DNA from 3 places in the Kineococcus aridisoli genome. Region 3 is predicted to be linked to each of the others. Evidence: riboswitches for the same ligand, from Rfam matches in the RefSeq annotation. Region 3 holds a riboswitch; each other region holds the start of a gene.
The links. Region 3 has a riboswitch for S-adenosylmethionine ahead of ACRYM2_RS11215 (MFS transporter). Riboswitches for the same ligand answer to the same signal wherever they lie in the genome.
Positions count from the first base shown of each region.

Region 1: linked by a shared signal. The riboswitch ahead of ACRYM2_RS15350 (ABC transporter ATP-binding protein) and the one ahead of ACRYM2_RS11215 (MFS transporter) in region 3 are both predicted to bind S-adenosylmethionine.
Region 2: linked by a shared signal. The riboswitch ahead of ACRYM2_RS12820 (MetQ/NlpA family ABC transporter substrate-binding protein) and the one ahead of ACRYM2_RS11215 (MFS transporter) in region 3 are both predicted to bind S-adenosylmethionine.

Region 1 is NZ_JBJLSF010000057.1:3,454-10,568, reverse strand. It holds gene ACRYM2_RS15360 (alkaline phosphatase family protein) at 1-354, shown strand, start outside; gene ACRYM2_RS15355 (MBL fold metallo-hydrolase) at 351-1,241, shown strand; SAM riboswitch class I at 1,310-1,416, shown strand; gene ACRYM2_RS15350 (ABC transporter ATP-binding protein) at 1,410-2,216, shown strand; gene ACRYM2_RS15345 (aliphatic sulfonate ABC transporter substrate-binding protein) at 2,273-3,343, shown strand; gene ACRYM2_RS15340 (ABC transporter permease) at 3,340-4,107, shown strand; gene ACRYM2_RS15335 (NUDIX hydrolase) at 4,148-4,624, shown strand; gene ACRYM2_RS15330 (aldo/keto reductase) at 4,669-5,601, opposite strand; gene ACRYM2_RS15325 (aldo/keto reductase) at 5,604-6,464, opposite strand; gene ACRYM2_RS15320 (LysR family transcriptional regulator) at 6,553-7,115, shown strand, end outside.
Region 2 is NZ_JBJLSF010000041.1:32,689-39,803, forward strand. It holds gene ACRYM2_RS12790 (NtaA/DmoA family FMN-dependent monooxygenase) at 1-982, shown strand, start outside; gene ACRYM2_RS12795 (purine-cytosine permease family protein) at 1,015-2,508, shown strand; gene ACRYM2_RS12800 (OsmC family protein) at 2,528-3,031, opposite strand; gene ACRYM2_RS12805 (DUF7711 family protein) at 3,088-3,702, shown strand; partial or broken gene ACRYM2_RS12810 (DUF1737 domain-containing protein) at 3,699-3,905, shown strand; gene ACRYM2_RS12815 (hypothetical protein) at 3,914-4,309, shown strand; SAM riboswitch class IV at 4,343-4,454, shown strand; gene ACRYM2_RS12820 (MetQ/NlpA family ABC transporter substrate-binding protein) at 4,575-5,531, shown strand; gene ACRYM2_RS12825 (methionine ABC transporter ATP-binding protein) at 5,528-6,550, shown strand; gene ACRYM2_RS12830 (methionine ABC transporter permease) at 6,552-7,115, shown strand, end outside.
Region 3 is NZ_JBJLSF010000033.1:37,794-44,908, reverse strand. It holds gene ACRYM2_RS11220 (LLM class flavin-dependent oxidoreductase) at 1-869, opposite strand, end outside; gene ACRYM2_RS11215 (MFS transporter) at 866-2,215, opposite strand; SAM riboswitch class I at 2,209-2,297, opposite strand; gene ACRYM2_RS11210 (SpoIIE family protein phosphatase) at 2,402-4,816, shown strand; gene ACRYM2_RS11205 (ANTAR domain-containing protein) at 4,813-5,811, opposite strand; gene ACRYM2_RS11200 (electron transfer flavoprotein subunit alpha/FixB family protein) at 6,003-7,001, opposite strand; gene ACRYM2_RS11195 (electron transfer flavoprotein subunit beta/FixA family protein) at 6,998-7,115, opposite strand, start outside.

The sequences.
Region 1 (7,115 bases), on a different contig from region 3:
CCGGCCCTCTTCGTGCACTCCGCGGTCGACCCGGTCACCGGGGAGGTGCACGCCTTCGAGGAGCAGGTCGGCTCGCACGGCGGGCTCGGCGGCTGGCAGACGGAGGCGGTGCTCGTGCACCCCGCGGAGTGGCCGGTCGACGAGGACCTGCGCGACCGCAGCGTGCCGGGGGAGGCACCGCTGGTGGGGGCCGTGGCGGTGCACGAGCAGCTGCAGCGCTGGCTGCGCCGCGCCCGGGCGGAGGCCGCGGGTGCGCTGCCCGGTGCGGTCGGCGGTGCGGTCGGCGGTGCGGGCAGCGGTGCGGGCAGCGGTGCGGGCAGCGGTGCGGGCGGCGGCCGGGAGGTGCTCTCGTGAGCGCGCGGGTGCGCTGGCTGGGCCACTCCAGCGCCACCGTCGACGTCACCACGGCTGCGGGCGAGGTGCGCGTGCTCACCGACCCGGTGCTGCGCCGCGGGCTCGCGCACCTGCGCCGCCGACCGCCCGTCCCGGCGGCGACCGACGCGGCCGGGGCGCACCTGGCCCTCGTCTCCCACCTGCACCACGACCACTGCGACCTGCCGTCGCTGCGCAGCTCGCGCCCGGACCTCGTGGTGGCACCGCCGCGCTCGGCGCTGTGGCTGGCCGGGCGGCTGCGCGGCGGCAGCCGGGTGGTCGAGGTGGCGGTGGGCGCGACCCGGACGCTGGCGCTGCACGCCGCCGCGGGGCAGGTGCAGGTGCAGGTCAGCGCGCTGCCCGCCCACCACGCCGGGCACCGCACCGCGGGCTGGGCCGAGAGCGCCCCGGCCGACGCGCTCGCCGTGCAGCACCTCGTCCGCGTCCCGGGCGCCTTCCCCGCCCGCCCGGCGGCCGCCGGCGGGGAGGACCTGCTGCTGTGGGCCGTCGGCGACACCGGCGAGTTCGACCGCTGGGCGGCGGTGCTCGACGTGGCGGGCCGGGCGCCCGACGTCGCGCTCGTGCCCGTCGGCGGCTGGGGCCACACCCTGGGCCCGCACCACCTGGACCCCCGCCAGGCCGCCGCGCTCGTCGCCCGGGTGCGGCCCGCGGTCAGCGTCCCGGTGCACTGGGGGACCCTGCACCCGGTGGCGCTGAGCCGCACGATGGGCGACCGGTTCGTCGAACCCGGGCGCCGCTTCGTCGCCGAGGCGCGCCGGCTGGGCGTCGGGGGAGCGGTGCAGCTGCCCGTCGGCGGGGTGCTGGAGCTCGACGACGCGGGCGAGCCGGTCGCCGCACCGGGCCGCTGACCGCCGGTCCCGCCCCCGTCCGGGGGACGCCGGTTTGACAGCGGCGGCCGGTTGAGCATTTGATGTGCCGACCATCAAGAGCGGCCGAGAGACCTGGCTCGACGACGCCGCAGCAACCTCTTCGGGTTCCCTGGCCGGAACCCGTCCGTGGTGCTCACGCCAGGACCGATGGAGGAGCAGTTGCCGGCCGCACCGTCCGCAGAACTCGTCGACGCGCTCGACGTCGAACTCCGCCAGGTGGAACGCACCTTCGGCGGCCACCGCGTCCTGCAGGACCTGGACCTGCGCATCGACGCCGGCAGCACGGTCGCGCTGCTCGGCGCCTCCGGCAGCGGCAAGTCGACGCTGCTGCGCCTGGTCGCGGGACTGGACCGGCCCACGAGCGGAACGGTGTCCGTGGGGGGTGAATCCGTGCGCGGGCCCGGCCGGCGCACCGCCGTCGTGTTCCAGGAACCCCGGTTGCTGCCGTGGCGCGACCTCGCCGGCAACGTCGCGCTGGGGCTGCCCCTGGGCACCCCCCGCGCGCAGGGCCGCGACGCCGTCCTGCACCGCCTGGAGACCGTGGGGCTGGCCGACTTCGCCGGGCACCGCCCGCGCCGCGTCTCCGGCGGCATGGCCCAGCGGGCCGCGCTGGCCCGCGCCCTGGTGCGCCGCCCCGGCGTCCTGCTGCTCGACGAGCCGTTCGCCGCGCTGGACGCGCTGACGCGGCTGCGCATGCAGGACCTGCTCGACGGCGTCCAGCGCGACTCCGGCACCACGGTGCTGCTGGTCACCCACGACGTCGACGAGGCCCTGCACCTGGCCGACCGGGTGCTCGTCCTGGCCGCCGACGGCGACCGGGGCGCGCAGGTCGTGCGCGACCTGCGGGTGGACGCACCGCGACCGCGCGACCGCGCCGACGCCCAGCTCGCCGCGCTGCGCGTCGAGCTGCTGGAACTGCTCGGCGTCCCCCGCACCACCCGCACGCCCTCCTGAGGCCCCGCCCTCCCTCCCGCTCCACCCCCCGCTCCACCCCGCTCCCGAGGAGAACCATGTCCGCACCGTCGACCGTCCTCGCCCGCCGCAGCCTGCTCGGCCTGTTCGCCGGGGGTTTCGCCCTGACCGCCGCCGGGTGCGTGCAGGGCGAGTCCGCCGGCGGCAGCGCCGTCGCGAGCGGCGGGTCCTCCTCCGGCGCCTCCGGCGGCGACCGGGTGCGCCTGGACTACGCCTTCTACAACCCGCTGAGCCTGGTGGTGCGCCAGCGGAAGATCCTGGAGGACGCGGGCCTGAGCGTGCAGTGGGAGCAGAGCGCGGGGTCCAACAAGGCGAACGAGTTCCTGCGCAACGACAACCTGGACCTGGCCAGCACGGCCGGTTCCGCGGTGCTGCAGGCCCGCGCCAACGGCCTGGCGGTGAAGACGGTGGACGTCTACTCGCAGCCGGAGTGGACGGCCCTCGTGGTCGCGCAGGGTTCCGCCGTCGCCGACGTGGCCGCGTTGCGCGGCAAGCGGATCGCCGCCACGACCGGCACGGACCCGTACTTCTTCCTGCTGCAGGCCCTCGAGGTCGCCGGTCTCGCCCCGACGGACGTGGAGATCACCAACCTCCAGCACGCCGACGGGCGCGCCGCGCTGGAGCGCGGTGACGTCGACGCCTGGGCCGGGCTGGACCCGAACATGGCCACCAGCGAGCTGCAGGCCGGCTCGAAGCTGCTGTACCGCAACGTGGACTTCAACACCTACGGCGTGCTCAACGCCCGCGAGCAGTTCGTCGAGGAGTCGCCGGACCTCGTGCAGCAGGTCGTCGACGCCTACGAGCAGGCGCGCGCCTGGGCGATCGGCAACGCGGAGGAGTTCGCGGCCCTGTACGCCGAGCAGGCGCAGCTGACGCCCGAGGTCGCCGCCCGCGTCCTGGAGCGCACCGGGCTCGACATCGACCCGGTGCCGGGCGAGGCGCAGCGCACGGTCCTCACCGGGATCGTCCCGCTCATGGCCGCCGCCGCGGCGGTCCCCTCCGAGGACGCCGCCTCGAGCGCGCTCGAGGGCCTGCTGGAGCCGCGGTTCGCCGAGCAGGCGAGCGCGTCGGCCGGCGCGTCGAGCACCGCGTCGAGCACCGCGTCGTGACGGGTGGGCGCAGCCGGCCGGCCGGGCGCTGGCTGCTGGGTCTCGTGCTGCCGGTCCTGCTCCTGGTGGCCTGGCAGCTGTCGTCGACGCTCGGGCTCTTCAGCGCCAACCAGCTGCCCCCGCCGCCGGACGTGCTGGCGGCGGCCCGGCGGTTGTGGGGCACCGGGACGCTGCAGCACAACATCGCCATCAGCGTGCAGCGGGTGCTCGTCGGGTTCGCCTGCGGAGCGGTCGCGGGCATCGTGCTCGGTGGTCTCACCGGGTTGTCGCGCTGGGTGGACGACCTGCTCTCGCCCACGCTGGGTGCGCTGCGCTCCGTCCCCTCGCTGGCGTGGGTGCCGCTGCTGGGGTTGTGGATCGGGATCGGCGAGACGCCGAAGATCGTGCTCGTCGCGATCGGGGCGTTCTTCCCCGTCTACACGACGGTCTCGAGCGCGCTCGCGCACGTCGACCCGGCGCTGCTGGAGGTCGGCCGCGCCTACGGCCGGCGCGGCGTCCGGTTGTTCGGCGAGGTGCTGCTGCCCGCGACGGCGCCCTCGCTGCTGTCCGGCCTGCGCCTGGGGCTGGCGCAGAGCTGGCTGTTCCTCGTCGCGGCGGAACTCATCTCCAGCGCGATCGGGCTGGGGTACCAGATGACGAACGGGCAGAACACCGGGCGCACCGACGAGGTCCTGCTGGCCATCGTCCTGCTGGCCCTGCTCGGCAAGCTGTCCGACGTCGTCCTCGGCCTCGTCGAGCGGCGGGTGGCGGCCCGCCGGGCGTGAGGCGGCCGCGGGGCCGGTGCGGTTGCGGCAGACTGCCGTCGTGGTGGTGCGGCGCAGCGCGGGCGTCCTGCTGCACCGGCGCGGCGCCGGCGGCGGCCGCGAGGTGCTGCTCGGGCACATGGGCGGGCCGTTCTGGGCCCGCAGGGACGAGCGCGCCTGGTCGATCCCCAAGGGGGAGCCCGAGGAGGGCGAGGACCTGCTCGCCACCGCGCTGCGCGAGTTCGCCGAGGAGCTGGGCCACCCGGTGCCGGTCGCGGAGCTCACGCCGCTGGGGGAGTTCCGCCAGTCCGGCGGGAAGGTCGTCACCGTCTGGGCCGCCGAGGGGGACCTGGACGTCACCGCGGTGCGCGGCGGCACCTTCGCGCTGGAGTGGCCGCCGCGCTCGGGCCGGTTGCAGGAGTTCCCGGAGATCGACCGGGCGGCGTGGTTCGCGCCCGAGCAGGCGCGCGTCAAGCTCGTCGCCGGCCAGGTGCCCGCGCTGGAGCGGTTGCTCGAGCAGCTGGCCGGCGACGGCTGACCCCCGGGCCCCCGGGCCCCCGGGCGCGGGACCGGGGGAGGGGGTCAGGGGACGGTGTACCCCGCGGCGCGGAACAGCTCGTACCACTCCGCGCGCGTCAGCGGCAGGTCTGAGCCCTGCGCCGCGGCGGCGACCCGCCCGGGGTTCGTGGTGCCCAGCACGACCTGCATGTTCGCCGGGTGGCGGGTGATCCACGCGGTGGCGACCGCCAGCTTCGGCACGTCGTACTGCCCGGCCAGCCGGTCCAGGACGGCGTTGAGCTCCGGGTAGCGCGGGTCGTCGAGGAACACCCCGTCGAAGAACCCGGCCTGGAACGGCGACCACGCCTGCACGGTGATGTCGTTGAGGCGGCAGTAGTCCAGCAGGCCGGCGTCGCGGGAGACCGACTGCTCCAGGCCCTGCATGTTCGCGGCCACCCCCTGCGCCACCAGCGGGGCGTGGGTGATCGACAGCTGCAGCTGGTTGGCCACCAGCGGCTGGCGCACCGAGCGCTTGAGCAGCTCGATCTGGCCGGGGGTGTGGTTGGAGACCCCGAAGGCGCGGACCTTGCCGGCCTCGTGCAGCTCGTCGAAGGCGCGCGCCACCTCGTCGGGTTCGACGAGGGCGTCGGGGCGGTGCAGCAGCAGGACGTCGATGCGGTCGGTGCGCAGCGCCTCCAGCGAGGCGTTCACCGACGCCACGACGTGCTCGTAGGAGAAGTCGAAGTACGGACCGTCGGGCACGATGCCGCACTTGGTCTGGATCGTGACCGCGTCGCGCTCGGAGGGGCTCAGCGGCACCGCCTCGGCCCAGCGCCGCTCGCAGCGGTGCAGGCCCTGGCCGTAGACGTCGGCGTGGTCGACGAAGGTGATGCCGGCCTCGCGGGCGGTGGTCCACAGGGTGCGGACCTCCTCGTCGGACATGTCGACGATGCGCATGAGGCCGAGGACGACGTTCGGCACCTGCAGGCCGGTGGTGCCCAGGGGGACGGTGCGCACGCTCACGCCTCCGACAGCTTCGCGACCTCGTCCGCGCTGAGCGTCAGCTCGGCGGCGCGGGCGGAGTCGGTGATGCTCTGCGGGCGCGAGGAGCCGGGGATGGGGATGACCACCGGCGCGAGGGCCAGTTCCCACGCCAGCGCGACCTGCTGGGGACTCACGCCGCGGGCGTCGGCGATCTGCTGGAACGCGGTGTGCTCCTCGCCGAGCCCGCCGGCGCCCTTGATGCCGCCCAGCGGGCTCCACGGCAGGAACGCGATGCCGAGCCGCGCGCAGTGCTCCAGCTCGCCGAGGCTGGAGCGGAAGGCGGGGGAGAACTGGTTCTGCACGGAGACCAGCCGGCCGCCGAGGACCTCGTTGGCCTCGTCGATCTGCGCGACGTCGGCGTTGGAGATCCCGGCCATCTGGATGACGCCCTCGTCCAGCAGTTCGGCGATCGCCCCCACGGACTCCGCGTAGGGGACGTTGGGGTCGGGGCGGTGGAACTGGTACAGGCCGATGGCCTCCACGCCCAGCCGCTTCGCCGAGGCCTTCGCGGCCTCCTTCAGGTGCTCGGGGCGGCCGTCCTGGTACCACGTCCCGTCGCCGGGGCGCAGGCTGCCGCCCTTGGTGGCGACGACGACCTGGGAGGAGTCGCCGCCCCAGCCGCGCAGGGCCTCGGCGATGAGCTCCTCGTTGTGGCCGACCTCGCCGGCGTCGCGGTGGTAGGCGTCGGCGGTGTCGACGAGCGTGATCCCCGCGTCCAGCGCGGCGTGGATCGTGGCGAGGCTGCGCTCGCGGTCGGGGCGGCCCTCGATCGACATCGGCATGCCGCCGAGGCCGATCGCGGAGACCGTGCGGGTTCCGAGGCTTCGTTGCTCCATGGCGGCGACCCTACGAACGCCGCATCCAGGAGTCCAACGATCGTTCCTTCTGCGATCCAGCAGCTGCGCTTCTGGATACGGTGCGCAGGTGGACCTGCGCCAGATGGAGTACCTCGTCGCCCTCGCCGACGAGCGGCAGTTCACCCGCGCCGCCGCCCTCACCGGGGTCTCGCAGTCGGGGTTGTCGGCGGCGATCCGCACCCTGGAGGACGAGCTGGGCACCACCCTGTTCCGGCGCACCTCGCGGCGGGTGGAGCCGACCGACGCCGGGCTGGCGCTGCTGCCGCACGCCCGCTCGATGCTCGAGCTGGCCACCGCCGCGCGGGACGCCGTCGTCCAGGCCACCCGCGCGCTGTCGGGGACCCTGCGCGTCGGCGCCGAGCAGTGCCTGGGGCTGGTCGACGTCTCCGCCCTGCTGGAGCGCTTCCACCGCCGCTTCCCGCAGGTCGAGATCTCCTTCGCGCAGGCCGGCTCGCACGACCTGCTCACGCAGGTGCGCGACGGCGAGCTCGACGTCGCCCTCGTCGCCACCACCGAGCACCTGGGCGCCGTGACGGCCACCGAGCTGGGGCGCGAGCCCCTCGTGCTGCTCGCCCCGCCGGCCTCGGCGCTGGCCGCCCGCGCCGAGGTGGCCTGGGCCGACCTCGCCGA
Region 2 (7,115 bases), on a different contig from region 3:
CTGGAACGTGGTGACGACCTCCTCGCCGGTGGTCGCCGCGCTGCACGGGACCCCGCCGCTGCCCGCGCACGACGAGCGCTACGCGGTCGCCGACGAGCACCTGCGGCTGAGCTACGCGCTGCTGGAGGGCGGCTGGGAGGACGGCGCGGTCCTGGCCGACGAGGCCACCCGCCGCTACGCCGACCCCGCGCGCGTGCACGAGGTGCACCACGAGGGCCGCCGCTTCTCCTGCCACGGCTACTTCAAGGTCGAGCCCTCCCCGCAGCGCACGCCGGTGCTCTTCCAGGCCGGCGCCAGCGAGCGCGGCCGCGAGTTCGCCGCCACCCACGCCGAGGTGGTCTTCCTGCAGGGCCGCGACGCGGCGAGCCTGCGCGAGCAGGTGCGGGACCTGCACGCGCGGGCGGCCCGGCACGGGCGCGCCCCGGGCTCGCTGCGGACGCTGGTGGGGCTGTCGGTGGTGCTGGGCCGCGACCGCGAGCACGCGCGGGCACGGCTGGAGGAGTACCTGTCGTGGGTCGTCCCGGACGCCGCCCGCGCCTACTTCGCCTCGATGACCGGGGTCGACCTGGCGGCGCTGCCGGCCGAGGCCTCCTTCGACACCGTGCGCACCGAGGGCGGGCGCACCCAGGTGGAGCGCTACCGCGGGCAGGCGGTGGCCACCGCGCGCGCGGACTTCCTGCGCCACGGCATGCGCGAGTTCGTCCTGACCGGCACCGCCGAGCAGGTCGTGGACGAGATGGCGCAGCTGCTGGAGCAGACCGGCGTCGACGGGTTCAACTACACCCCGTTCGTCGTGCCCGGCTCCTACGAGGAGTTCTGCGAGCACGTCGTCCCCGAGCTGCGCCGCCGCGGCCTGCGCCCGCCCGCGGACGCGGCTGCGGCGGGTCGCACGCTGCGCGAGGTCCTGTTCGGCGAGGGTCGTGCGAAGCTGCCGGACGACCACCCCGCGGCCCGGCACCGCCACTCCGCCCGGGACCGCTGAGCCCCGCACGGCCACGACAGCGAGGAGCCCCGATGAGCCAGGTACCGCCCGCGCCGCAGACCCGCGTCGGCGGCGTCGACGTGGAGCTCAACGGCATCAACTCCGTCGCGGCCGGGGAGCGCCACGGCAGGCCGCGCGACCTGTTCTGGCCCTGGTTCGCCGCGAACGTCTCGGTGCTCGCCGTCAGCTACGGCTCGTTCGTGCTGGGGTTCGGCATCTCCTTCTGGCAGGCCACCGCCGTCTCGGTGGCCGGCGTCGTGCTGTCCTACCTGGTCGTCGGGCTCGTCGCCACCGCCGGCAAGCGGGGGTCCGCGCCGACGATGACGCTCTCGCGCGCGGCGTTCGGGGTGAACGGCAACCGGCTGCCGTCGCTGGTGTCGTGGCTGCTGACGCTGGGCTGGGAGACCTCGCTGGCCGCGGTCGCGGTGCTGGCGACCGCGACCGTCCTGGACCGCCTCGGCGCGGGCGGCGGGACGGGCACCAAGCTCGTCGCGCTCGTCGTCGTGGTGGTGCTCATCGTGCTGGGCGGCACGCTGGGCTTCAGGGTCATCATGCGCATGCAGCGCTGGATCACCGTCGTCACCGCGGTCCTCACGGTGCTCTACATCGCCTTCGCCGCCGGCTCGATCGACCTGGCCGCGGTGCGCGCGGTGCCGGCCGGTGACGCGGCCGCGGTCGTGGGCGCGCTCGTGCTGGTGATGACGGGGTTCGGGCTGGGCTGGGCCAACGCGGCGGCCGACTACTCCCGCTACCTGCCGCGGGAGGCCTCCAGCGGCGGGGTCGTCCTGTGGACGACGCTGGGCTGCTCGCTGGGACCGGCCGTCCTGCTCGTCTTCGGCGCGCTGATCGCGGGCTCCTCGCAGGACCTCAGCGGGCGGATCGCCGCCGACCCGGTGGGGGCGCTCACCGACATCCTGCCGACGTGGTTCCTCGTCCCCTTCGTCGTCGTCGCCGTCCTCGGCCTGGTCGGCGGCGCAGTCATGGACATCTACTCCTCGGGGCTGGCGCTGCTCAACGTCGGGCTGCGGGTGCCGCGCCCGGTGGCCGTCCTCGTCGACGGCGCCCTCATGGTCGCCGGCGCCGTCTACATCGCCTTCTTCTCCGCGGACTTCCTCACCCCGTTCCAGGGGTTCCTCATCACCCTGGGCGTGCCGATCGCGGCCTGGGCCGGGATCTTCCTGGCCGACCTGTCGCTGCGCAGGGGCGACTACGCCGAGCAGGAGCTGCTCGACCCGCGCGGGCGCTACGGCTCGGTGCGGCTGCTGCCGGTCGCGACCATGGTCGTGGCGACGGCGATCGGCTGGGGCCTGGTGTCGAACTCCGGCGCCGACTGGCTGACCTGGCAGGGCTACCTGCTCGAGCCGCTGGGCCTGGCGAGCTGGGTCGCGCCGGCCGGCGGGGAGGCGGGCTACTGGGACGGCAACTGGGCCTACGCAAGCCTCGGCGTCGTCGTGGCCTTCGCCCTCGGCTTCCTCGCCGTCCTGCTGGGCGGGCGCGGGGCGGTCGCGCGGCAGGAGGGCCGCTGACGCCCCGCGCCCGGGCGGCTCAGGCGCGCTGGACGGTGACCTTCGGCGGGGTCTGCAGCGTCTGGGCGATGACGCAGTAGCGCTCGGCGAGGGAGATCATCTTCGCCTCCGTCGCCTCGTCGGCGTCGGAGCTGAAGTCGAAGACGATCGTGACGTCGGTGATGCCGACGGGCACCTCGCGCGCCACGCCGAGGGTGCCGCGGGCGTCCCAGTGGGCGTCCACGGTCACCGAGGCGTTGCGCAGCTCCACGCCCATCGCCGTGGCCACGCTGCGCAGCGTCACCCCGGCGCAGGCCGCGACGGCCTCGCAGAGCATGTCCGCCGAGCACGCCTCGGTGCCGTCGCCACCGGCGGCCGGGTGCAGCCCGGCGCGGGTGGTGCCGGCGAAGCCGTCGACGGAGACGCCGATCGACTGCCCGTCGAGCACGGCCACGGCGCGGGCCGGGACCAGCGCGCGCGCCGGGTCCTCGCGGTAGGCGTCCTTCAACGGCTTCTGCAGCGCCCTGAGCTCGGTCGAATCCACCGGGCGAGCTTAGGCCCCCGCGCGCCGCACCCCGCAACCTCCGCCAGACTCCCGGCGTGAAGTGGACCACCGCCGTGCGCACGCTGGAGGAGGTCGCGCAGCGCTGCGCGCACGTGAGCGCGCAGCCCGCCGCGATCGTGCCGCTGCGGGTGGTGGAGGCCTGGGTGCACGGCGCGCTGCTGGGCCCGCGCGCCGAGGAGGTGCCCGACGACGGCGGGGTGGCGGTGGCCCTGGTGGCCGACGTGCCCGCCGCCGCGTGCGCGTGGGGCAGCCGGCCCCCCGGCACCGGCCAGTGGCTGGCCGCCTCGGGGCTGGCGCGCAGGCCCGTGAGCCTGGTCCTGCGCCCGGCCGGCGTCCCCGTCGCCAACCACGCCGTGCGGCGGCCGGTGCGCTTCTGGTCGGCCGCGGAGGGGGTCGACGCCGCCGTGCTGGCGGCCGTGCGCGAGGGGGAGGGCGAGCGGCTGCGCCCGCCCGAGCCCGCCCCGGCCGAGCTCGCCGCCCGGCTGGAGGCCGAGCTGGAGCTCGCGCTGGCGCAGCTGCGGCGCACCGGCGCCGACTACGCCGCCCACCGGTGGGACCCGGGGTCGCCGCTGGCGCGCGCCGACGCCCTGTCGGAGGCCGCGCTGGGCTACCTGGAGCTGCTGGACGCCCGGGGTAGGTTGGCGCCGTGAGCGACGCCGACGGCCCCGAGCGCCTCCCCGAGCGGCTGGCGTACCGGCTGCTGACCGGCCCGGACGACCGCTCCTTCTGCGAGAAGGTCTCCAGGGCCCTGGCCGAGGGCTACGTGCTGCACGGCAGCCCGGCGCTGACCAGCGTGGACGGCGCGGTCGTGGCCGCCCAGGCCGTCGTCCTGCCCGCCGCCGCGGCGCGCGCGCTCTGAGCGTGGGCGCGGGCACCGTCGTGCTGCTGCCGCCGCAGCAGGGCGTCGACGCCGACCTCACGCTGCTCGCCGCCAGGCTGCGGGCGGCCGGTCACCGGGTCCTCGTCGTGGACGCCGCGCCCGGCACCGGGCAGGTCGCGCGCCAGCGGCAGGCGCTGCGCGCGCTGGCCGCGCTGCCGGGCGGCCCCGTCCTCGTCGGCCTCGGCGTCGGCGGGCAGGTCGGGCAGTTCCTCGCCGTCCACCGCGCGGTCGCCGGCCTGGTCGGCGACGTGGTGGACCCCGCCGAGCTCGGGCTGCCGGCGCCGCCGGAGGGCGTGCCGGTGCGGTCCCTGCCGCCGGCCGGGCGCGCCGAGCGCACCGCGGCGGTGCTGGACTTCTGCGCCGCGCACGCGGTTTGACAGGGCCGCGCCCGCTGCTTCAAGCTTCTCCCAGGTCATGAGTGACAGCGACAAGCCCTGGCTCGCTGTCCGGCAACCCTCCCCCGTGGCGGGGTGCCCCAGGTGACGACCCGGCCGGACGGATGGCGTCCGGCAAGTGCGGACCACGAGGAGCTGACCGTGCACGGCGAGCGCTGAACCCCTCGCCCCGTCGCGTCCAGCCACCGGTGACCGCCAGGCCACCCCGGCGCAGTCGTGCTGCGCCGTCGAACACCCGGAGAACGCCTTGTCCAGCCCCGCTCCCGCCCTGCCCGACAAGCCGAAGCGTCGCGGTCCCCTCGTCGCCGCCGTCGCGGCCGCCGTCGTCGTGCTGATCGCCGTGGTGGCGATCGTCCTGGCCACCCGCGGCGACGACACCACGACCACCGCCGCCGCGGACGGCGGCAGCGGCGAGACCGTCAAGATCGGAGTCGCGGACAAGTCGCTGGACTACTGGAAGACCTACGTCGACCTCGCGCAGTCGCAGCTCGGCGTGACCGTCGAGCTGGTCAACTTCTCCGACTACAGCCTGCCGAACCCGGCGCTGGCCCAGGGCGAGGTCGACCTGAACCAGTTCCAGCACATCCAGTACCTGGCGAACTACAACGTCACCGCCGGCGACGACATCCAGCCCATCGGCGCGACCGCGATCTACCCGCTGCCGCTGTACTCCACGACCGTCGACGACCCGGCCGCGCTGCCGCAGGGCGCCAAGGTCGCCATCCCCAACGACGCCATCAACGAGGCCCGCGGCCTGCTGGTGCTGCAGTCCGCCGGCCTGCTGACCCTCGCCGGCGGCGGCAACGCCTTCTCCTCGGTCGAGGACATCGAGAGCTCCAAGGTCGAGGTGACCCCGATCGACGCCTCGCAGACCGCGAACGCGCTGCAGAGCGGTTCGGTGGCCGCGGCCATCGTCAACGTGAACTACGCCACCAGCGCCGGGCTGCCCGAGGACGACGTCATCGCCCAGGACGACCCCTCCCAGGCCTCCGCCGCGCCGTACGTCAACATCTTCGCCGCCCGCAAGGAGGACGCGGACGACGAGACGTACCTGGAGCTCGCGCAGCTGTTCCAGGACCCCGCGGTCCAGGAGGTCTTCACGCAGGCCTACCCCAACGCCGTCGTGGAGAACCCCTCGGCCACGGACCTGCAGGCGGACCTGGCCGAGGTCGAGGACGACGCCCGGGCGGCTTCGGGCAAGTGAGCACGCTCGTCTCGCTGGAGAACGTCTCCAAGCGCTACGACCGCCGCGACGGCACGTCCGTCGCGGCGGTCGACGACGTCAGCCTGGAGGTCCGCGAGGGCGAGGTGCTGGCCGTCATCGGGTACTCCGGTGCCGGCAAGTCGACGCTCGTGCGGCTGGTCAACGCCCTGGAGCGGCCGACCTCCGGGACCGTCCGCGTCGGCGGGCAGGACCTGACGGCCCTGTCCGAGCGCGAGCTGCGCCGGGCGCGCTCCAGGATCGGCATGATCTTCCAGCAGTTCAACCTGTTCCGCTCGCGCACCGTCGCCGGCAACGTCGCCTACCCGCTGCGGGTGGCGGGGATGGCCAAGGCGGAGCGCGACGCTCGGACGGCGGAGCTGCTGGACTTCGTCGGCCTGCTCGACCGCGCGCACGCCCACCCCGAGCAGCTGTCCGGCGGGCAGAAGCAGCGCGTCGGCATCGCCCGCGCGCTGGCGACCAACCCCCCGCTGCTGCTGGCGGACGAGGCGACGAGCGCGCTGGACCCGGACACCACCGCCGAGGTGCTCTCGCTGCTGCGCCGGGTGAACACCGAGCTCGGCGTGACCATCGTCGTCATCACCCACGAGATGGACGCGGTGCGGCTGGTCGCCGACCGGGTCGCGGTCATGGAGGCCGGCCGGGTCGTCGAGGTCGGCGACGTCTACGACGTCTTTTCCGACCCGAAGACGCCTGCGGCGCAGCGCTTCGTGCGCAGCGCCACCCACGACCGGCCGTCGGCGGACACGCTGGCGCGGTTGCGCGCCCACCACCCCGGGCGGCTGGTGAGCGTGCGCATCACCGACGAGCCGAAGATCCAGCAGGTCGTCGACGCGGCGTTCCGGGACACCGGCACGAGCGCGGAACTCGTCTACGGCGGTGTCTCGGAGATCCGCGAGCGGCGGACCGGTTCGCTCACCTACGAGCTCAGCGGCACCGCGGTGGACACGGCGCTGGCCGCGCTGCGCAGCGCCGGCGTGCACGCCGAGGAGGAGGTCTGAGATGGGCGGCGACGGTTTCTTCGACGGCTTCCTCGGCACGACCGACGTCTTCCTGACGGCGATCTGGCAGACGCTGTTCATGGCGCTGGTCTCGATCGTCGCGGCGGGCCTGATCGGCCTCGCGCTCGGGATCGCGCTGTACGCGACGCGGCCCGGCAACCTCTTCGGCAACCGCCTGGTGTTCGGGGTGCTGGGGTTCGTGGTGAACCTCGTGCGCCCGATCCCCTTCATCATCTTCCTGGCCGCGATCGGGCCGCTGCAGCGGGCCGTCGTCGGGTCGACGATCGGCACGAACGCGGTGACGTTCGCGATCTCGCTGGCGGCCGCGTTCGCCGTCTCGCGCATCGTCGAGCAGAGCCTGGTGGGCGTCGACCCGGGCGTGGTGGAGGCGGCCCGCGCGGTGGGCGCCTCGCGCACGGCGATCCTCTTCACGGTCGTGGTGCCCGAGGGGCTCGGACCGCTGGTGCTCGGGTACACGTTCATCTTCGTGGGGATCGTCGACATGTCCGCCCAGGCCGGCCTCGTCGGCGGCGGCGGGCTGGGCGACTACGCCATCACCTACGGC
Region 3 (7,115 bases):
ACGAGGGCCGTCAGCCCCGCGTAGACCAGCACCGAGCGCGGGTCGCGCCCGGCCTGCTCGACCTTGGCCCGCAGGGAGTCCACCGTGCGGCGCGCGTGCGCGGCGGTCGGCGCGATGATGAACACGCACTCGGCGTGCCGGGCGGCGAACTCCTGCCCGCGCGGGGAGGAGCCGGCCTGGAAGACCACCGGGGTGCGCTGCGGCGAGGGTTCGCACAGGAACGCGCCGGGCACGTCGAAGTAGCGGCCGTGGTGGCCGATGTCGTGGACCTTCGCCGGGTCGGCGTACACCCCGCGGGCGGCGTCGCGCACGACGGCGCCGTCCTCCCAGGAGCCCTCCCACAGCTTGTAGCAGACCTCCAGGTACTCCTCGGCGACGTCGTAGCGCTCGTCGTGCGCGACCTGCCGCTCGAACCCCAGGTTCTTGGCGGCGGAGTCCAGGTAGCCCGTCACGACGTTCCAGGCGACCCGGCCGTCGGTGAGGTGGTCCAGCGTCGTCAGCCGTCGGGCCAGCGAGTACGGCTGCTCGTACGTCGTCGTCACCGTCAGCCCGAAACCCAGGGTCTCGGTGACGGCCGCCATCGCCGACACCGCCCCCAGCGGGTCGTTGACGGGGACCTGCGCGGCCGCGCGCACGGCCGCGTCCCGGGAACCGCCGTACACGTCGTAGGTGCCGAGGACGTCGGCGAGGAACAGCGCGTCGAAACCACCGCGCTCCAGCAGCTTCGCCAGCTCCGTCCAGTGCCGCAGCGTGCGGTAGTCCGCGCTGCGGTCCTCCGGGCGGGCCCACAGGCCGGCGGCCTGGTGGCCGACGCAGGCCATCGCGAAGGCGTTCAGGCGCAGCGGCCTCGTCGAACTCGTGGTGCTCACCGGGTCAGTCCCTCCAGCGGTCGGTGGGCGGTCTCGCGGGTGCACGCCGCCGCCACGGTGCTCAGCACGGCCAGCAGCGACAGGTACCCCGCCACCAGCCACGGCGAGCCGTTCCCGAGCGCCAGCAGCGAGGCGGCGATGAGCGGGGTGAGGCCGCCGCCGAGCACCGCGCCGATCGAGTACCCGAGCGAGGCGCCGCTGTAGCGGGTGCGCTGGTCGAACTGCTCGGCGAAGAACGCGCCCTGCGCCCCGTACTGGCTGTCGTGGCCGAGGTTGATGGCGACGACGATCGAGGCGACGATCAGGACGGTCGAGCCGGTGTCGAAGAGCAGGAACGCGGGCACGGTGAACACCGCCGTCAGGACCGCCCCGAACAGGTACACGGGCCTGCGGCCGATGCGGTCCGAGAGCATCCCCCACAGCGGGGTCGCGGCCAGGCTCAGCACCGAGGCGACGAGCACCGCGAGCAGGCCCACGTCGGCGCCGTCCTCGCGGACCTCGCTGGTGAGGTAGGTCAGGGCGAACACCGTGTAGAGCACGTAGCCGCCGTTCTGCCCCAGCCGCATCCCGGTGGTCACCAGCACGCCGCGCTTGTTGGTGCGCAGCACCTCCGCGACGGGCCGGCGGGCCAGGCCGTCGGCCTCGCGCAGCGCCGTGAACGCCGGGGAGTCGGTGACCTTCAGCCGGATGACCAGGCCGACGACGACGAGGACCGCGCTGGCCAGGAACGGGATGCGCCAGCCCCAGGACATGAACGCCTCGGAGGAGGTGAGGGAGCGGGTCAGCCAGAAACCCCCGCTGGCCAGGACCATGCCCGCCGCCGAGCCCATCTGCGGGATCGCGCCGAACAGGCCCCGCCGGCCGGTGGGGGCGTGCTCCACCGACAGCAGCACCGCCCCGCCCCACTCCCCACCCGCCGAGAAGCCCTGCAGCAGCCGGGCCACCACGAGCAGCACGGGGGCCCACACGCCGATCTGCGCGTACGTGGGCAGCAGGCCGATGAACGTCGTGGAGATCCCCATGACCAGCAGCGAGGCCACGAGGACGGCCTTGCGGCCCACCCGGTCGCCGACGTGACCGGCGACCGCGCCGCCCAGCGGGCGGGCGGCGAAACCGACGGCGTACGTGGCGAAGGAGGCGATGACGCCGACGGCGCCGCCGACGTTGGGGAAGAACAGCGGGCCCAGGACGATGGCGGCCGCCGTGCCGTAGAGGTAGTAGTCGTACCACTCGATCGTGGTGCCCACGAAGCTGCCGAGGGCCGCGCGGCGGCGGACGGCGGGCTCGCTGGGGCGTGCGGCGGTGGCGGGGACGCGCAGGGTGCTCACAGGACGCTTCTCTCCCATCGGTCCTGGCGGTAGCACCTTCCCTCGCGGGTGGTTGCTGCGACGTCGACGAGCCAGGTCTCTCAGTCGCTCTGGATGGCTGGGCCGAACCTACGGCACACCCCGGAAGCGCGGCAAACGCACCGGTGGCGGGGCGCGGGGGGCCGGGTGGCGGGTCCGGCGGCGCGTCGGCCACCCTGGGTCCTCGTGGGGACCGACGACGACCGCGAGCGCGAGGACGTGCCCGGGGAGGGCCTGCGCCGGCCGGCGGACCCCGTCGCGCGGCAGGTGGAGGACGCCGCCCGCGCGGACTGGCGCCTGTTCCGCCAGACCGCCGACACGGTCGCGATGACCGTCTGGCTGACCGACGCGCAGGGCCGCTGCACGTTCGTCAACGAGTACTGCCGGCAGTTCTTCCAGGTCCCCGGCGAGGTGATGACGGGCACCGGCTGGCGCGCGGTCCTGCACCCGGACGACGCCGACGAGTACCTGCGCGAGTTCGACCGCGCCACCGCCGAGCAGCGCGCGTTCCGGGCGGTCGCGCGGGTGCGCCGCGCCGACGGGCAGTGGCGCTGGATCGAGACCTCGACCGTGGCCCGCTTCGACGAGGCCGGCACCTTCCTCGGCCTCACCGGCTCCAACGCCGACGTCACCGACCACGTCCGGCGGGAGGCGGACGCGCAGTTCCACGCCGCCGTCGCCGGGGACTTCGCCCGCCTGGCCTCCCCCGAGGAGCTGCTGCGCTCGATCGGCGACCGCGTCCACCGGCGGCTGGGGCTGGCCTCCTGGCGCCTGGTGCGTCCCGGCGAGGACGTGCCGGACCTCGCGGAGGGCGGGCCGGAGCCCGGCGCCGGCGGAGCGCAGGACGTGGGCGCCCGGCTGCGCGAGGGGCGTCCCGTCGCGCTGACCGGCCCCGGGGGCGACCGGCTGCTGGTCCCCTACGCCCCGCACGGCACCTCCGTCGGCTGGCGGCTGCTGGCCGACCTGCGCCGCCCCGGGCCCGGCGGCTGGGGCGAGGAGGAGGTCCGGGTGGTGGCCGACCTGCTGCCGCGGCTGGACGTCGCGCTGGTGCGGGTGCGGGCCGCGGAGGAGACCGCCGCCCGCTACGCGCGGGCCCGCGACGTCGAGGCCGAGCTGCAGCGGGCGCTGCTGCCGGCGCAGCTGCCGCTGCTGCCCCGCCTGGACCTGGCCGCGCAGTACCTCGTGGCCGGTGCCGAGCAGGCGGCCGGCGGCGACTGGTTCGACGCGCTGGCGCTGCCGGACGGGCGCGTCGCGCTCGTCGTCGGCGACGTCGTCGGCCACGGCGTCGTCGCCTCCGCCGTCATGTCCCAGCTGCGCACGGTGCTGTCCGAGCGGCTGGGGGCGGGCGCGGGGCTGGACGCGGCGCTGGACGCGCTGCGCACCTTCGCCGCGGGGGTGCCGGGGGCGCGGGCCGCCACCGCCTGCGTCGCCGTGGTCGACACCGCCGCCGGGGACGTCGAGTACCGGACGCTGGGCCACCCCTCCCCCCTGCTCGTCGCCGCGGACGGCAGCGCCCGCCCGCTGCCGCGCACGGGTGCGGCGCCGCTGGGCGGACCGGCGGGCGGGGGCACCGGGACGGCGCGGCTGGAGGACGGGGAACTGCTGGTCCTGCACAGCGACGGCCTGCTGGAGGGGGTCGCGGGCGACCCGCTGCGCCTGGTGGCCGGGGCCCTGGCCGGGGACGCGGGTGCCGGCGCGGCGGGGCGCGCGGTGCAGCGGGTGTGCGAGCGGGCGGCCCGCGCCGTGCGCGAGGGCGGTCCGCTCGTCGACGACGTCACCGTCCTGGCGGCCCAGCGCCGCCCCGCCCCGGCCCCGCTGCGCCTGGCGGCCCCGGCCGTCCCGACGGCGCCGCTCGTGCTGCGCCGCGGCCTGCGCGCCTGGCTGGAGGGGCTGGAGGTCGAGCCGCGCCAGCGACAGCTGGTGGAGCTGGCGGCCGGGGAGGCCGTCACCAACGCCGTCGAGCACGCCTACGCCGGGGGCGGGACGGGGACGGTGCAGCTGTCGGGCGAGCTGGCCGACGACGGCGTGCTGCACCTGGCGGTCACCGACCGGGGGCGCTGGCGCCAGCCGGCGGCGCTGCCCGGCGACCGCGGTCGCGGTCTGGCGCTCATGGGCATCGAGGGCGGCCGCGTGCGGGTCGAGGCCACGGCCGCGGGCACCACGGTCCGCCTGGCGCGGCGGCTGCACCGGCCGGTCGCCTTCGACGCCGGCGCCTCCGCGCTCCCCGCACCGGCCGGGGCGCGGGTTGTGCCCGACGAGCTGCGCTGGAGCGCCGCGGTGGGCGCCGCCGGGCCGGTGCTGCGGGTCGAGGGGCCGCTGGAGGCCGGCGGCGCGCCGGGGCTGCGCGAGGAGGTCCTGCGGCTGGCCCGCCACGGCTCGCTGCCGGTGACGGTGGAGCTGTCGGCGACCGCCCCGCTGGCGAGCGCCGGCGTGCAGGTGCTCGTCGACGTGCTCGAGCGGCTGGGCCCCGACGGGGTGCGGCTGGTCGCCGCGGACTCCTCGATCGCCGCCGCGGTGCTGGACCTGGCCTCGCTGCCGCGCCGGGACGCCACCGGGCGCCCGTCCCCGGCCCCGGCCGGCCGGCCGGCCGGGGCCAGCTAGCCGCCCGCGCGGCTGCCGGAGCGCTCGGCGTGCCGCTCCGGCTGCACGACCGTCAGCTCCCGCAGCCCCGGGAAGTCCAGGACGGTGGTGGAACGGCCCAGGACCACGCGCAGCGGCGTGCCGCGCCGGCGCCCGCGGCGGTCGGCGCCCACCAGGACGGTCATCCCCGCCGAGCCGAGGTACTCCACGGCCGTCAGGTCGACGACGACCTGGTCGCCGGGGCGGGCGCGCGACTCCACCTCGGCCAGCGCGTCCGCGAAGTCCAGCGCGGTCGCGAGGTCCAGCTCGCCCTCCACGTGCAGCTCCCACGGCGCGCCGGGGGCGGCGGGTGCGCGCCGGCGGGTGCGCAGCGCGGCGCCGCTGCCGGCGCCCGCCGGGGGCGCCGCGTCGCCGAGCACGCTGCTGAGCAGGTCGTCGACGGCCGCGCGGGCCTGCGTGCCGCCGGCGAAGGTGCTCTCGGCGGCCGCCGTCGTCAGGCGGGTGGCCAGCTCGGCGAGCTTGACCTGGCTGTGCTGGGAGTACCAGCGCAGCAGGCCGAACGCGGCGTCGGCGTCGATGCCGTAGACGAGCATGAGCATGCCCTTGGCCTGGTCGATGACCTCGCGGCCCGCGAGGGCGGTGCGCACCTGCTCGGTGGTGCGCTCGCTGACGGCGTTCTCGATCGCGGGGGTGGTCTCCACGACGCTGCCGGTGACCTCGCCGGGGCCGCCGGGGCCGCCGTGGGCCAGCCACCAGGCGGGCCGGCCGCCCTCGTCGGTGCGCAGGGAGAGGGTGAACGCCTCGCCGTCGGCCGCGCTCCGCTCGACCGCCTGCACCAGCCGCAGGCCGGCCGGCCCGCGGGCCGCGACCTCCTCGCTGGTGGCGGGGAACCCCGCCACGGGCTCGCGGTCCTGGGGGGCGCTCCAGCGCCAGCGCCCCGCGGCCACGTCGACGGTGAACGTCCACGGGTGCGGCAGGGCGGTGTGGCGGGGCGGGGCGGGTGGCGGGTGCGGCACGGTGGGCTCCTCGACGACGGCGGCGGGACCGCCGCGTCCGCGGGGCGCCGGTCGCGCACCGGTGCTCCGCGGGGCGGGAGCTCGGTGCTGAACCCCCTCGCCGGACGGCGGCCGCCCGGTGCGACCAGGGTCGCACGCCCGGCGACGGGCCGCCACGCTCCGCCCGGGGGCCGGGCGGGCGCGGCGGCGCCTCAGCCGCGGCGGCGGCGGATCTCCGCGGCCAGCGCCGGCAGGACCTCGGTGAGGTCGCCGACGACGCCGTAGTCGGCGAACTCGAAGATCGGGGCGTCGGGGTCGCTGTTGACCGCGACCACCGTCCAGGAGGCGTCCATGCCGCCGCGGTGGTGCACGGCGCCGGAGACCCCGGCGCCCACGTACAGCCGGGGGCTGATCGTGACGCCCGTCTGCCCGACCTGCGCCTCGTGGCCGATCCAGCCCTCGTCGGTGGCGACGCGGGTGGCGCCGACCGCCGCGCCGAGGACGTCGGCGAGCTCCTCCACGGCCGAGAAGTCGCCCTCCACGCCGCGGCCGCCGACGACGACGACCTCCGCCTCGGCCAGCGGCGGGCGGTCGCCCGTCGGGCGGGGCGCCCGGGAGACCACGGTGACGGCGCGCGCGGCGGCGGACGCCTCGACGCGGTGCTCGACGACCGCGGGCGGCGCCGCCCCCTCGAGGGCGGTGGCCTGCACGGCGTGCGGGGACACCGCGACCACGGCCAGCCGGCCGGGCACGGCGCAGGCGGTGCCCCACGAGCCGGCCAGCACGGTCTTGCGCGCCAGCCAGCCGTCGTCGGTGCGCTCGACGGCGTGGGCGCCGGTGACGACGCCGCCGCCGGTGCGCACCGCCAGGCGCGCGGCGACCTCCTTGTCCTCGAAGGTGGAGGCCACGAGCACCAGCGACGGGCCGGCGGCCCCGACCACCGCGACGAGGGCGTCGACGGCGGCCGCGGTGGTGCGCTCGTCGGCGCCGGAGACCTGCACGCGGTGCAGCGTCGTGGCGCCGTGCGCGCCGACCGCCGCGAGCGCGGCCCCGTCGGGGCCCGGCCCGATCCACGCGGCGTGGACCTGCGCGCCGGGCAGCGCGCGCGCCAGCGTCAGCAGCTCCAGCGAGGTCGGGCGCAGCCGCCCGTCGAGGTGGTCGAGCAGGACGAGGACGACGTCGCCCTCCGCGCCGTTCGCGGTGCCGGTCACTGGAAGCCCTTCTGCGCCAGGTAGTCCACGAGCGCGGGGACGGTCTCGGCGCCCCCGGTGACGATCACCCGGTCGGGACGCTCGGGACGCGGCGCGGCCTCGGTGATGCGGGTG